Regions from separate parts of the Cellulosimicrobium sp. NPDC057127 genome, predicted to be linked through region 2. Evidence: riboswitches for the same ligand, from Rfam matches in the RefSeq annotation. Region 2 holds a riboswitch; each other region holds the start of a gene.
The links. Region 2 has a riboswitch for S-adenosylmethionine ahead of ACFTZA_RS05395 (nucleotidyltransferase family protein). Riboswitches for the same ligand answer to the same signal wherever they lie in the genome.
Positions count from the first base shown of each region.

Region 1: another riboswitch for S-adenosylmethionine. It lies ahead of ACFTZA_RS06195 (methylenetetrahydrofolate reductase); the one in region 2 lies ahead of ACFTZA_RS05395 (nucleotidyltransferase family protein).
Region 3: another riboswitch for S-adenosylmethionine. It lies ahead of ACFTZA_RS00810 (aminotransferase class V-fold PLP-dependent enzyme); the one in region 2 lies ahead of ACFTZA_RS05395 (nucleotidyltransferase family protein).

Region 1 is NZ_JBHUUP010000004.1:261,235-265,643, reverse strand. Features, by position in the region: gene metE (5-methyltetrahydropteroyltriglutamate--homocysteine S-methyltransferase) at 1-1,329, opposite strand, end outside; gene ACFTZA_RS06195 (methylenetetrahydrofolate reductase) at 1,362-2,420, opposite strand; SAM riboswitch class I at 2,425-2,527, opposite strand; gene ACFTZA_RS06190 (hypothetical protein) at 2,720-4,409, shown strand, end outside.
Region 2 is NZ_JBHUUP010000004.1:81,028-85,436, reverse strand. Features, by position in the region: gene ACFTZA_RS05410 (VOC family protein) at 1-157, shown strand, start outside; gene ACFTZA_RS05405 (hypothetical protein) at 171-740, opposite strand; gene ACFTZA_RS05400 (histidine phosphatase family protein) at 815-1,507, opposite strand; SAM riboswitch class IV at 1,678-1,792, shown strand; gene ACFTZA_RS05395 (nucleotidyltransferase family protein) at 1,893-2,417, shown strand; gene ACFTZA_RS05390 (cobalamin-independent methionine synthase II family protein) at 2,696-3,904, shown strand; gene ACFTZA_RS05385 (alpha/beta fold hydrolase) at 4,005-4,409, shown strand, end outside.
Region 3 is NZ_JBHUUP010000001.1:187,870-192,278, forward strand. Features, by position in the region: gene ACFTZA_RS00795 (DUF6226 family protein) at 1-351, opposite strand, end outside; gene ACFTZA_RS00800 (O-succinylhomoserine sulfhydrylase) at 412-1,680, opposite strand; gene ACFTZA_RS00805 (rhodanese-like domain-containing protein) at 1,677-2,183, opposite strand; SAM riboswitch class I at 2,189-2,290, opposite strand; SAM riboswitch class IV at 2,446-2,561, shown strand; gene ACFTZA_RS00810 (aminotransferase class V-fold PLP-dependent enzyme) at 2,596-3,996, shown strand; gene ACFTZA_RS00815 (CsbD family protein) at 4,103-4,276, opposite strand; gene ACFTZA_RS00820 (MaoC/PaaZ C-terminal domain-containing protein) at 4,376-4,409, opposite strand, start outside.

The DNA of each region.
Region 1 (4,409 bases), 180 kb from region 2:
GCCCACCTTCTGGTCGGCGAACGCGAGCCACTCGCGCAGGCGCGGGTCCAGCGCGGTGCGCGGCGCGCCCGGCGTCCCCGGCTCGGCGAACGTCTCGTCCTCGACGTCGTGCGGCACGTGCAGGAGCGACGTCGAGGTCCCGACGGCGAGCGCGCCGGCCCCGAGGCCGCGCACGGCGTCCACCACCTCGAGCCGCGCGGCCAGGTCCGCGCGCCAGACGTTGTGGCCGTCGACCACGCCCGCGACGAGCGTCTTCGTCGCCAGCCCGGACACGGTGCCGTCCGCGGCGGACCCCGTCGGCACCGCGCCCTTGACGAGGTCGACGGCGATCGCGTCGACGTCGGTCCGCGCAAGCAGGGCGAGCCCGTCCAGCGGCGCCGCACCCGTGCCCGCCCCCGCGTCGTCGGACGCCCGGCCCTGGAGCCCGCCGTACGGCGCGGCGACGAGGATCGCCGGGCGCACCCCGCCCGCCGAACCCGGGCTTGTGTGGCTCCCGGCGGCCTGCGTGCCGTCCAAGCCGGGGTTCGGCACAGGGCGGAGATCGGTCGCGAGCACGCGGTACGCCCGCTCCACCGCCGCGGCGAGGTCGGCGGGCGGCACGCCGACCGTGTCGGTGACGAGCACCGGCTCGTCGAGCTGCACCCACGGCGCGCCGGCCGCGGCGAGCGCGCGCAGCAGGTCGGCGTAGGCGGCGACGACGTCGTCGAGGCGGTCGAGCGGGCGGAACCCGGAGTCCGGGCCCACGGTGTCGTCCACCTTGGCGAGCGCGAGGAAGGTCACGGGCCCGACGACGACCGGCCGGGTCACGACGCCCGCCTCCTTCGCCTCGACGAACTCGCGCACGACGAGGTCGTCGACGAAGCGGACCGGGGTGTCCGGCCCGATCTCGGGGACGAGGTAGTGGTAGTTCGTGTCGAACCACTTGGTCATCTCGAGCGGCGCGTCCTCGCCCTGGCCGCGGGCCACGGTGAAGTAGCCGGACAGATCGAGACGACCGTCCGCGTCGGTGAGCGACGCGAACCGTGACGGGACGGCCCCGAGCGTCGCGACGACGTCGAGCACCTGGTCGTAGAAGGAGAACGAGCCGGGGACGGACGCGTCGTCGGCGTCGAGCCCGAGCTCGACGAGGCGCCGCACGGTCGCGAGGCGCAGCTCGCGTGCCGTGGACTCGAGCTCGTCGGCGCTCGTCCGCCCGGCCCAGAAGGCCTCCACGGCCTTCTTGAGCTCGCGGCGGCGCCCGATGCGCGGGTAGCCGAGGACGGTCCCGGCGGGGAACGGCACGGGCCCGTCGGCCGGGAAGTGGGTAGGGGAGGGTACGGAGACGGTCATGATCGATACCTCTTGCTGGTCCCGGGGACCGGTCAGACGGGGCTGCCGTGCGTGGCGGCGCCCGTCGTGGGCAGGGAGGTGCCGGTGACCCACGGCCCGCTGGCCAGGTCCGGGACGAGCGGGGACGGTACGGCGCCCGAGCTGTTCGGGCTCCCACCGTCGGTCCCGCGCGTCCCGCCGCCGAGGTGGACACCCTCGAGCAGGTCGAGTGCGGCGTGGTGCTTGTTGAACGTGTACACGTGCAGACCGGGGGCGCCGGCGTCGAGGACGCGCTGCGCGAGGTCGACCGAGTACGCGATCCCGTAGGCGTGCTGCGCCTGCGGGTCGGGCAGGGCGTCGAGCGCCTCCAGCAGGTGCCGGGGAGCGGGGACGCCCATGAGCTCCTCGACGCGGCGGAGCCGTCGTGGCTCCGTCGTGGGCAGCAGCCCGGCGAGGATCGGGATCGTCACGCCGGCCGCGCGGGCCTCGGCGACGAAGTCGGTGTACGACGACGCGTCGTAGAACAGCTGGGTGATCGCGAAGCTCGCGCCGGCCTGCTGCTTCTGCCACAGGCGGCGGACCTCCTGGGCGCGCGTCGTGCCGGCGGGCCGGTTGCCGTCGGGGAAGGTCGCGACGGCGATGGTCAGCGGCCGGGCCGCGCCGCGCAGGGCCGACGACGGGTTCGCCGCGCAGCGCGACGCCTCGACCTCGCGCAGCAGGGCGACGAGCTCGATGCTCGAGCGGACGCCGTCCGGCGCGGGCCGCCAGTCGGGCTGGTCCTTCGGCGGGTCGCCGCGTAGCGCGAGGAAGCTGCGCACGCCGGCGTCGAGGAAGTCGGCGATGACCTCCTCGACGTCCTCGCGCGACGCGCCCACGCACGTGAGGTGGGCGATCGGCAGCACGGGCGTGCCCTGGACCAGGCGCGCGATGACCTCGCGCGACGTCGCGCGGTCGGTGCCGGCGGCACCGTAGGTCACGGACACGAAGTCGGGGTGCGTCGCGACGAGCCGGCGCGCCGTCTCCCAGAACTTCGGCGCCGCGTCGGGGCGCCGGGGCGGCATGAGCTCGAACGACACGGTGGGACCGTGCGTGAAGGATGCCTCGTGGACCATAGTCACTCCATCGACCCTGGCGTTAGCACCTTTGTCCTCGGGAGGCTTCCGTCGGCGGGTTGCTGCGGTGTCGTCGAGCCAGGACTCTCGACCGCTCTGGATGGTTGCCCTCGATCGTAGAGGCGATCCGCCATGCGGTCGAGAGCGCCCGCCTGATGAGACGACGTGACGACGGGTGAGATGCGGCAGGCCCGAGTTCCCGCGGGAGCGGGCGCCCTGCCCCCGCTCCCGCGGTCGGCGGGCGTCCTGCCCCCCCACGGGTTACGGTCGGTCCGATCCTGCGACGGAGGTGCCGACCCGTGCCGAACCGCTCGTCCCGCGCCCCGCGCGCGTCACGTCCGATCGTCGTCCTCGGAGCAGCGCTGCTCGCCGTCGCGCTCCTCGTCGCACTCGTCGTGCCCGCCGGCAGGTCCGCGGCCGCGCAGGTCGAGACGGGACGCCTCTCGCTGTTCAAGCGGATCGAGAACCTCGACACCGGCTCGTCCGAGGGCCGGCGCGAGCTGTGGACGATGCACGCGCGGAACCTCGACACCGGGCAGGTGATCGAGGGGGACGGGCTCAACGGCGTCCAGTCCCTCGAGGTGCCGGCGGGGACTTACCGCATCTGGGAGTCCGGCGGCGTCGACGGCTACCGGTTCCAGAGCTGGAGCTGCGGGGGCGACGACATCCTCGACCCGACGCCCGAGGTCGTCGTCCCCCCGGGCGGCACGCTGACCTGCACGGTCGACAACGAGGCGATCTTCCCGACGCTCACGCTCGTCAAGGACGTCGTGGGCGGGACGGCGTCGCCCGAGGACTGGACCCTGCGCGCGCAGGGGCCCTCCGCGATCGCGGGTCCCTCGGGCTCCGACGCCGTGACGCGCCAGGAGGTCCGCATCGGGCAGTACACGCTCTCCGAGGAGGGCGGTCCCGACGGCTACCGCAGCGACGGGTGGGCGTGCGACGGCGCCGACCTCGCCGGCGACGTCGTGACGATCGACCTCGCGGCCTCGGTGACGTGCACGGTGACGAACGTCGGACCGGTCGCGCCGACCGCGCCGACGCTGACCCTGGTCAAGGACGTCGTCGGGGGCCCGGCGTCCCCGGGGGACTGGACGCTCGCCGCGGCCGGCCCGCAGACGCTCTCCGGGACGACGGGCTCGGCCGACGTCACGGCCGTCGAGGTCGCGACCGGGACGTACGCGCTGACGGAGGACGGCCCGCCCGGGTACGACGTCGCGTGGGCGTGCACGGGGGCGGCCGCCGGCGACGGCTCGGGAGGCGCGGTCACGGTCGCCGAGGGCGAGGACGTCGTGTGCACGGCGACGAACACGTGGACCGGCGCGACGCTCACGCTCGCCAAGCTGCTCGAGGGCGAGCGGTTCGCCGTGCCGGAGCACTGGACGCTCACCGCGACCGGCGCGGCGACGACGGTCAGCGGGCCGTCCGGGTCGGACGCCGTCACGGACGCGTACGTCCCCGCGGGTGACTACACGCTCGCCGAGGACGGCTGGAGCGGCTTCGCCGCCGGTCCGTGGGAGTGCACGGGCGCGACGGTGACGGGCGACGTCGTCGCCGTGCCCGAGGGCGGCGACGTCACGTGCACGATCACCAACACGCCGCTGCCGTCCCTGCTCACGCTCGTCAAGGAGGTCGACGGCGGGCCCGCGGCCCCGGAGGACTGGACGCTGTCGGCGACCGGGCCGGGACCGGACGGGGCCGACGCGACGATCTCGGGGCCGTCCGGCAGCACCGCGGTGACCCAGGTCGACGTCGGCGAGGGCGTGCACGCGCTCGCCGAGTCCGGAGGACCGCCGGGCTACGAGCAGGGCGCGTGGGAGTGCGTCGGCGGGCTGCTCCAGGCGGGGGCGAACGTCGTCGTCGGTCCGGACGAGGACGTCGTGTGCACGGTGACCAACACCTACGTCGAGGCGACGCTCACGCTCGGCAAGGTCGTGGTCGGAGGCTCCCCCGACCCGGCCGCGTGGACGCTCAGCGCGAGGTCCGCGG
Region 2 (4,409 bases):
CGTAGCGGAGCGGGACGCGGCGGCCGAGCGGGCGGAGCGCGCCGGCGGCACCGTCGAGGCGACGTCCGAGTCGCCGTGGACGCGCGAGGCGGTCGTCCGCGACCCGCAGGGCGCGGAGCTCGTCCTGTCCGAGTTCGCGCCGCAGGGCCAGCCGTAGCCGTCGGGTCGCGTCACGCCCGGGCGGCGGCGGGGTGGGGGAGCGCGTGCGAGAGCAGCAGCTTGAGCACCAGCAGCGGCCCGACCCAGGCGACCCACGGCTCGGGAGCGAGCGCCGTCGTGAGGAGGGCGACGAGCACCGCGGCGGCGGCGAACGCGACGGGCGCGCGGACGGCGTCGGGCACCAGGACCGTCAGGACCACCGCGGCGAGGACGCCGGCGTAGGTGACGACCGCCGTCGGCCACGGCAGGTCGGGCACGAGCGCGGCGACGACGAGCGGGTGCACGTGGACCGCCGTGAAGACGACGACGCGGTGGCGCGGAGTGCCCGGTGCGTGGAAGCGGCGCGAGCCGGACGCGGTCGCGTTGACCACGACCCCGCCGAAGAGGTCGAAGCCCACGAGCGTGAGCAGCGCGACCTGCCAGACGTCGAGGTCGGCGCGGAGCGCCAGCACGAGGGCGAGGACGCCGCCCACGAGCGCGGTGCCGTACCCGAGCGCGCGCTCGGTGCGCGTCGCGTCCGGTGCGGTCAGCGCGGCGTCGAGGCGGTCCAGGACCGTCGTGCGTGGCGTCGCCGTGGTCATCGTCGTCCTCCCGGCTCGGGCTGTGCTGCGCCCCCGAGGGTAGCGGCGCGGGCGCCCGGACGGCAGGGCCGAGGTCAGCCCTGCGCGACCGCGACCGGCGCGACGTCGTGCGGGACGGGGGCCGGGCGTGCCGCGACCGAGCCGTGCCCGGCGACGTCGATCCCCGCGGCCACGACGGTGGCGCGCCCGTCGGTGACCTCGACCGTCGACACCGACGCGTTCGGCAGCGCGACGAGGCGTGACGGGTCGATCGTCGCGAGGTAGGCGCCGAGCGTCAGTCCGTGCCCGACGACGAGCACCTGCCGGTCCTCCGCCGCACCCGGGCCGGCCGCGTCGTCGTGCGCGGCCACGATGCGCGCGAAGACGCCACGCACGCGGGCCATGAAGTCGGCGCCGGGCTCGCCGCCGCCCACTCCCGGGTGGGTGCCGGCCAGCACGGCGGGGACGAGGTCCGTCCAGGACTCGACGGCGTCGAGCTCGTGCTCCGGGCGTCGCTCGTAGCTGCCGAACGACAGCTCGCGCAGGTCGTGGTCGACCGTCATCGGCAGGTCGGGGTGATGGCGCAGGATCTCCATCGCCGTGAGGACCGCCCGGCCCTGCGGGGAGCAGTAGACGGCGTCGAAGTCGTGGAGCGCGAGGTGCTGCGCCGTGACGCGGACGCCGGCGCGTCCCGTGCGCGTGAGCGGGGAGTCGCACGCGCCCTGCAGGTGCCGGCGCGCGTTGAGGACGGTCTGCCCGTGGCGGACGAGCGTGATCGTGAGGGTCATCGTCGCTGTGCCCTTCCGGTGGTCCCGGCTGTGTCCGCGCTCGACGCTAGGCCCGGCAGGTGACCGGACGGCGTCGGGCAGGAGTCCGGCAGACGTCCGGCGGGCGTCCGGTGGGGTCGCGCAGGTGCGCGCTTGCCGTGCGTCCGCGCGGTCGTGTAGACATCGGGGCAGGTCACGAGTGGCCGGCGAGACGCCCTCCGCGTGCCGGTCCGGCAACCGCGCCCCTCGCGCACGGTGCCCCAGGGGGAAGACCGGCCCCGGCCACGGCCGCGGGATGCGCGAGGTCGACGTCTGCCGGCGTCGCGCGAGCAGGGCCTGGCGGTCTCACCACGTCCGCTGCCCCCGACGACCCGAAGTGATAGCATCTGCTATCGGAGGTGGCTTGATGAGCGCTGTCGAGGACGCATTCGCCCGGTATCTGGAGGGTGCGGGTGCCCGTGCGGACACGATGCGCGCAGAGGCCGGTGCGACGCTGGAGCGCGCCGTCCGCCAGGCGCACGACCTCGGCTGGAGCCAGCGCCGAACCGCGGTGGCACTCGGTCGCAGCCAGCCGGAGGTCAAGCGTCTGCTCGACCGAGCTCTCTCGCATGAAGGCCCCCGCCCGTCGCAGGAGCACAGGCACGGCTCGGTACTCGACGACGTGCTGCGCGTCAAGAGGGACGAGGTCGTCGAGGCGGCAGCTCGCCACGGTGCCCGGCACGTGCGCGTGTTCGGCTCGGTCGCCGCCGGTGGCGAGAGGCCGGACTCCGACGTCGATCTGCTCGTCGACCTCGACGACAGGGTCGGGCTCTTCGGGCTTGGCGCCCTCCAGGCGGAGCTCGAGCAGATACTGGGTCGCCCGGTCGACGTCGTACCGGAGCGCACCTTGCGTGATGCGGTGCGCGCGACCATCGAGGCGATCCCGCTGTGAGAAGGAGTGACGGCGACCACGCCCTTGAGGCGCTGGAGCATCTGGCCGTGCTCGTGCATCACGTCGAAGAAGGATCATGGACGCAGCAGGTGGTCGTCGACGCCGTGCGGCCGGAGAGCGTGATGCCGACGGGTAGGTTCCGTCGAGAGTGGCGATCGGTCGACATGTGAGGCGCACGCGCTCCCGCATGGTGGCCGCGAACGTCCCGACGGCGTGCCGGCGTGTGACGATCGGGGTCGCGCCCGGACGGGCGCGGTGACGTGACGAGAGGCAGGGCCGTGCGCCGCAACGAGGACCGTATCCAGACCACCCACGCGGGCTCGCTCCCGCGCACGCCCGAGCTGCTCGCGGCCAACGCGGCGCGCGAGGCAGGCGACGGGAACGGCGACTTCGACGCGCTGCTGCGCGACGCCGTCGTGGACGTGGTGGAGCGGCAGCGGCGCGCGGGCATCACGCTCGTGGGCGACGGCGAGTACGGCAAGTCGATGTCGTCGCCGATGGACTACGGCGCGTGGTGGTCGTACTCGTTCCAGCGCACTGGCGGGCTGGAGCTCGACACGGACGCCGCGTGGGTGCTGGCCGACGTGCAGTCCGCGCCCGGCGACGTGCGCCTCACCGGGTTCGGCAACCGCCGTGACCAGGCGCGGTTCCGCGAGGCGTACACGGACCCGACGTCGGGCATCTTCGCGGGCGAGGGTCCCGGGGCCTTCCCCAAGGTGACGGGCCCGCTGACGTACACCGGGCAGGCCGCCGTCGCGCAGGACGCCGCGAACCTGCGCGCGGCCGCCGACGCCGCGGGCGTGCAGGACGCGTTCGTCACCGCGATCGCACCCGGCTCGGCGACGCGCATCGCCAACGAGCACTACGCGACCCACGAGGAGTACGCGTACGCGTGGGCGGACGTGCTGCGCGAGGAGTACCTCGCGATCGTCGACGCCGGCCTCGTCGTCCAGATCGACGACCCGGGTCTCGCGGAGTCCTGGGACCAGGTCACGCCCGAGCCGACCGTCGAGGACTACCTCGCCTTCTCCCGGGTGCACGTCGAGGCGCTCAACCACGCGCTGCGCGGCATCCCCGAGGACCGCGTGCGGTACCACCTGTGCTGGGGCTCGTGGCACGGTCCGCACACGACCGACCTGCCGATGCAGGACGTCGTCGGCCTCATGCTCGAGATCAACGCGTCGGCGTACTCGTTCGAGGCCGCGAACGTGCGCCACGAGCACGAGTACCGGGTGTGGGACGACGTCGCGCTGCCCGAGGGCAAGCTCCTGCTGCCGGGCGTGGTCTCGCACGCGACGAAAGTCGTCGAGCACCCCGAGCTCGTCGCCGAGCGCATCGAGCGGTTCGCGACGCGCGTGGGGCGCGAGAACGTCGTCGCCTCGACCGACTGCGGGCTCGGCGGGCGCGTGCACCCGCAGATCGCGTGGGCGAAGCTCGAGTCGCTCGCGCAGGGCGCCGAGATCGCCACACGCCGCCTCTGGAGCTGACGGCTCCGCGCGGCACCGATGAGTCCCGGTCGGCTCCGCAGTCGTCGTCCTCGTGGAGGAACCGCCCGCACCCGGGCGGGACGACGACGCGGAGGCGACCATGAGCGAGCGCAAGACCTACACCCTGGACGTGCCGGGTGCCGTCCTCACCTACGACGTGAACGAGCCGGCGACGGCGAGCGACCTGCCGCCGCTCGTCGTCATGGGGTCGCCCATGGGGGCGTCGGGCTTCGAGCAGCTCGTCGCGCTGCTCGACGACCGCACGGTGATCACGTACGACCCGCGCGGCGCGGAGCGCAGCACCCTCGCGCCCGGGGGCGAGGTGACCATGCCGGGCCACGCGGACGACCTGCACCGGATCGTCCAGGCGCTCGGACTGGGCACCGTGGACGTGTTCGGGTCGAGCGGCGGCGGCATCGTCGGGCTCTCGTGGATCGAGCAGCACCCGGCCGCGATCGGCACGTTCGTGTCGCACGAGCCGCCGGTCACGGCGCTGCTCGAGGAC
Region 3 (4,409 bases), on a different contig from region 2:
TGCCGCGTCGTCCGCGGCGGGTACGAGCCGCACGACCCGCTCGGCGGGTTGGGCGAGGTGCCGGATCCCCGCGAGCAGCGGGTGCGCCGGTTCCTCAGCGGTGTGCGCGGACACGTCCAGACCACGCAGGTCGGCGCTCGCGACCGCGACGTCGTACGTCGCCTCGAGGTGCGCCACGAGCGCGTCGGCGACGTCGACGACCGGCGCGAACCGTTCCGGGTGGGCGCTCACCGAGTACGTGTCCTCGGGCGGGCCGTCGAGGTCCGTCCAGCGCTCGCCGTACTCGTACGGCCGCCCGTCGGCGTCGTGGTACACCTGACGCGGGATCGGCGGGCGGACGTAGGCGGGCACGTCGTCAGGCTAGGCCGACCGCGCGCCGTCGGGCACGAGGATTCTCCCCGCGGGCGACGCTCAGGCGTGCAGCGCCTGCTCCACGTCCTCGATCACGTCGAGCGGGTCCTCGAGCCCCACCGACAGCCGCACGGTCGTCTCCGCGATCCCGACGGCCGCGCGGCCCTCGGGCCCGAGCTTGCGGTGCGTCGTCGTCGCGGGGTGCGTGACGAGCGACTTCGCGTCGCCGAGGTTGTTGGAGATGTCGACGACCTGGAGCGCGTCGAGGAACGCGAACGCTCTCTTCTTGGCCGTCTCGGGGTCGGTCCCTCCGGGCACGGCGAGGTCGAACGTCACGACGGTGCCGCCGCCGGACTGCTGCGAGCGCGCGAGCTCCGTCTGCGGGTGCGAGTCGAGGAACGGGTAGCGCACGCGCGCCAGCCCCGGCAGCTCCTCGAGCGCCCGCGCCACCCGCTCCGCGTTCGCGTTCTGCGCGGCGACGCGCACGGGCATCGTCTCGAGACCCTTGAGCAGCACCCACGCGTTGAACGCCGACAGCGTCGGCCCGGTGTTGCGGATGAGGGTCTGCACGGGCCCACCGACGTACTCCTCGCTGCCGAGGATGGCCCCGCCCAGGACGCGGCCCTGACCGTCGATGTGCTTCGTCGCCGAGTACACGACGACGTCCGCGCCGAGCTCGAGCGGCTTCTGCAGCAGCGGCGTCGCGAACACGTTGTCGAGCACGACGACGGCGCCCGCGGCGTGCGCGAGCTCACTCACGCGCCGCACGTCGACGATGTCCTGCATGGGATTGGACGGCGTCTCGAAGAACACGACGTCCGCGGGCGTCGCGAGCGCCTCTTCCCACTGGGAGAGCACGTGCCCGTCGACGTAGTCGGTCCGCACGCCCCACTTCGCGAAGATCTCGTCGAAGATCACGATGCTCGACCCGAACAGCGCACGTGCCGCGACGATGCGCGACCCGGACCGCGCGAGCGCCGCGAGCGACGTGAACACGGCCGACATGCCCGACGCGGTCGCGTGGCACGCCTCGGCGCCCTCGATGAGGCGCAGCCGCTCGGTGAACGTGTGCACGGTCGGGTTGCCGTAGCGCGAGTAGACGAACCGGTCGACCTCGCCCTTGAACGCCGCCTCGGCGTCGGCGGCGCGGTCGTACGTGTACCCCTGGGTGAGGAACAGCGCCTCGGACGTCTCCTGGAAGTCCGTGCGCGCGTTGCCGCCGCGCACCGCGAGCGTCGCAGGCCGCGCGGTCGCGGGCAGCGGCTTGCGGCCAGAGCCGCCCGGCACCCCGCCCGGCACCTCGTGCCCGACGCCGTCCGCCGGGCTCATCGCGCGGCCTCGCCGTCCGCGGTACCGGCCTGGGCGGCGTCGTACGTGGTGACGGGCAGGCCGCGGACCTTCCAGCCCTCGACGTCGCGCGCTCCGGAGAACCCCTGCGCGCCCTCGAAGCCCTCGACGACGTTGTACGACGGCCCGATCCCGGCGGCGGTCGCGGCGCGCGCGGCACCGATCGAACGCTGGCCGGACCGGCACAGGAAGACGACGGGTCGCTCGTCGCCCGGCGTGAGGCCGGCGTCGGCGAGGCGGTCGAGGAACGCCGGGTTGGGCCCGAGGGGCGTGACCCACTCGTCGAACACGACGTCGTGGCCGAGGTCGGCGACGTCGGGAACGCCGATGGTGCGCCACTCGCCCTCGGTGCGGACGTCGACGAGGACCGCGCGCGGGTCGTCGGCGAGCAGGTCGAACGCCTGCTGGGGGTCGATGTCGCCGGCGTAGCCGGCGGCGGGCCGGGCCTCGGGCAGCGAGGTGCGGCGGGGTGCGGGGTTGCTCATGGTGTCCTCCATCGATCGTGGCAGTAGCACCCTCGCCCGTGCTTGGACGACACGGGGGGTTGCTGCGGCGTCGACGTGCCACGTCACTCGGCCGCTCCGGATGGTTCCTCGGATCGTACGGCACGCCGACCAGCGGGTGGGACAGCCGTCTCGACACGTGGGCGCATGTCGACACCGGGCGGTGAACAGCCCGCCGCTCGCGATGTGAGACACGCTGCCCAGTCCTTGACGCGTCTCCGAGCCTCGCTCATCCTGGTGCGCAGGTCATGAGTGCCAGCGCGAAACCCCGGTTTGCTGGCCGGCAACCCTCCTCTCGCGGCGGGGTGCCCCGGGTGACGACCAGGCCGCACGCCGACCGGTGCGCGGCAAGCGCGGGGAGCACCTCCCCGACCCGACATCGGAGGACCGTGCCGTGACCGCTCTCGCCGACACCACCTGTACGACCGACACGCCCGCGCTGCTGCCCGTCGTCGGCAGCGACACGCTCGTCCCGCTCGTCGACGGGCGCAGCGTCCCGTACGCCAACCTCGACGTCGCCGCGTCGGCGCCCGCCCTGCGCGCCGTCGCCGACCGCGTCACCGAGGTGCTGCCCCTCTACGCGAGCGTGCACCGCGGCGCCGGCTACCTGTCGCAGGTCTCGACCGCCCTGTACGAGGCGGCCCGCGCGCGGATCGGGGCGTTCGTCGGCGCCCGCGGCGACGACGTCACGGTCGTCACGCGCAACACCACCGACTCGCTCAACCTCCTCGCGGGCTGCGTGCCCGAGAACCCGGACGGCACTCCCGGCCGTGTGCTCGTCCTCGACGTCGAGCACCACGCCAACCTCCTGCCCTGGCAGCGCGCGGGCGGGGCGACCGTCCTCGCCGGAGGCACGAGCGTGGCCGAGTCGCTCTCCGGCCTGCGCACCGAGCTCGGCCGCCTCGACTACGCCCTGCTCGCCGTGACCGGGGCGTCGAACGTCACCGGCGAGGCGCTGCCCGTCGCCGAGGTGGTGCGGATCGCGCACGACGCCGGCACGCGCGTCGTGCTCGACGGCGCCCAGCTCGTCCCGCACCGCGGCTTCTCCCTCGCGGGGACCGGCGCGGACTACGTCGCGTTCTCCGGCCACAAGACGTACGCGCCGTTCGGCGCGGGTGCGCTGGTCGGGCGCCGCGACTGGCTCGACGCCGGCACGCCGTACCTCGCGGGCGGAGGCGCGGTGCGCCAGGTGCGCGTCGACGGCACCCAGTGGCAGGCGGCGCCCGCCCGGCACGAGGCGGGCTCGCCGAACGTCGTGGGTGCGGTGGCGCTCGCGGCCGCGTGCGACGCGCTCGCGACGATCGACCCCGCGGACCTGCACGCCCACGAGTCCGCGCTGCGCGCCGCGCTCGTCGACGGGCTCGCGGAGATCGACGGCGTGCGGGTCGTGACGGTGTGGCCGGACGCGGCCGACCCCGTCGGCGTCGTGACGTTCTCCGTGACCGGTCACGACCCGGGCCTCGTCGCGGCCTACCTGTCCGCGGAGCACGGCATCGGTGTGCGCGACGGCCGGTTCTGCGCCCACCCGCTGCTCGCCCGCCTCGGGTACGACGCCGGTGCGATCCGCGCGTCCGTCGGCGTGGGCACCACCGGTGCCGAGGTCGCGCGCCTCGTCGCGGGAGTGCGCGCGTACGTCGAGCACGGGCCGTCCGTCCGGTACGCGGTGGTCGACGGGTGCTGGACCGTCGTCGACGACCCGCGTCCCGTGCCCGCGGGATCGGGGCTCGAAGGACTGTTCGCGACCGCCGCGGCAGGATTCCTCGCCGATGCCGCGGGGTGCGGCCCGGCCGACTGACCGAACCGGCGGCCCGGGCTCGACGCGCGACCGCCCGGACACGACGAGGGCCCCGCCGTGGACGGCGGGGCCCTCTGCTGCGTCGTGGCGGCGTGAGTGCCGTGGGCTACTTCTTGAAGGCGTCGCGGACGTCGTCGCCGGCCTGCTTGAGGTTGGCCTTGGCCTGGTCGCCGTGACCCTCCGACTCGAGGCGCTCGTCGTCCGTCGCCTTGCCGGCGCCCTCCTTGAGCTTGCCCTTCGCCTCTTCGGCGCCGTGCTCGATCTTGTCTCCGAGACCCATGAGGTGCTCCTCTCGTCGGTACGTCTCGACCCTAGGCACGTGGCTCCCTCCACGCACGTGGTGGAACGTCCTCGAGAGGCACGCCGACGTGGGGAGACGTCACCGACGTGGCGTGATGCGCCCCGACAGGTGG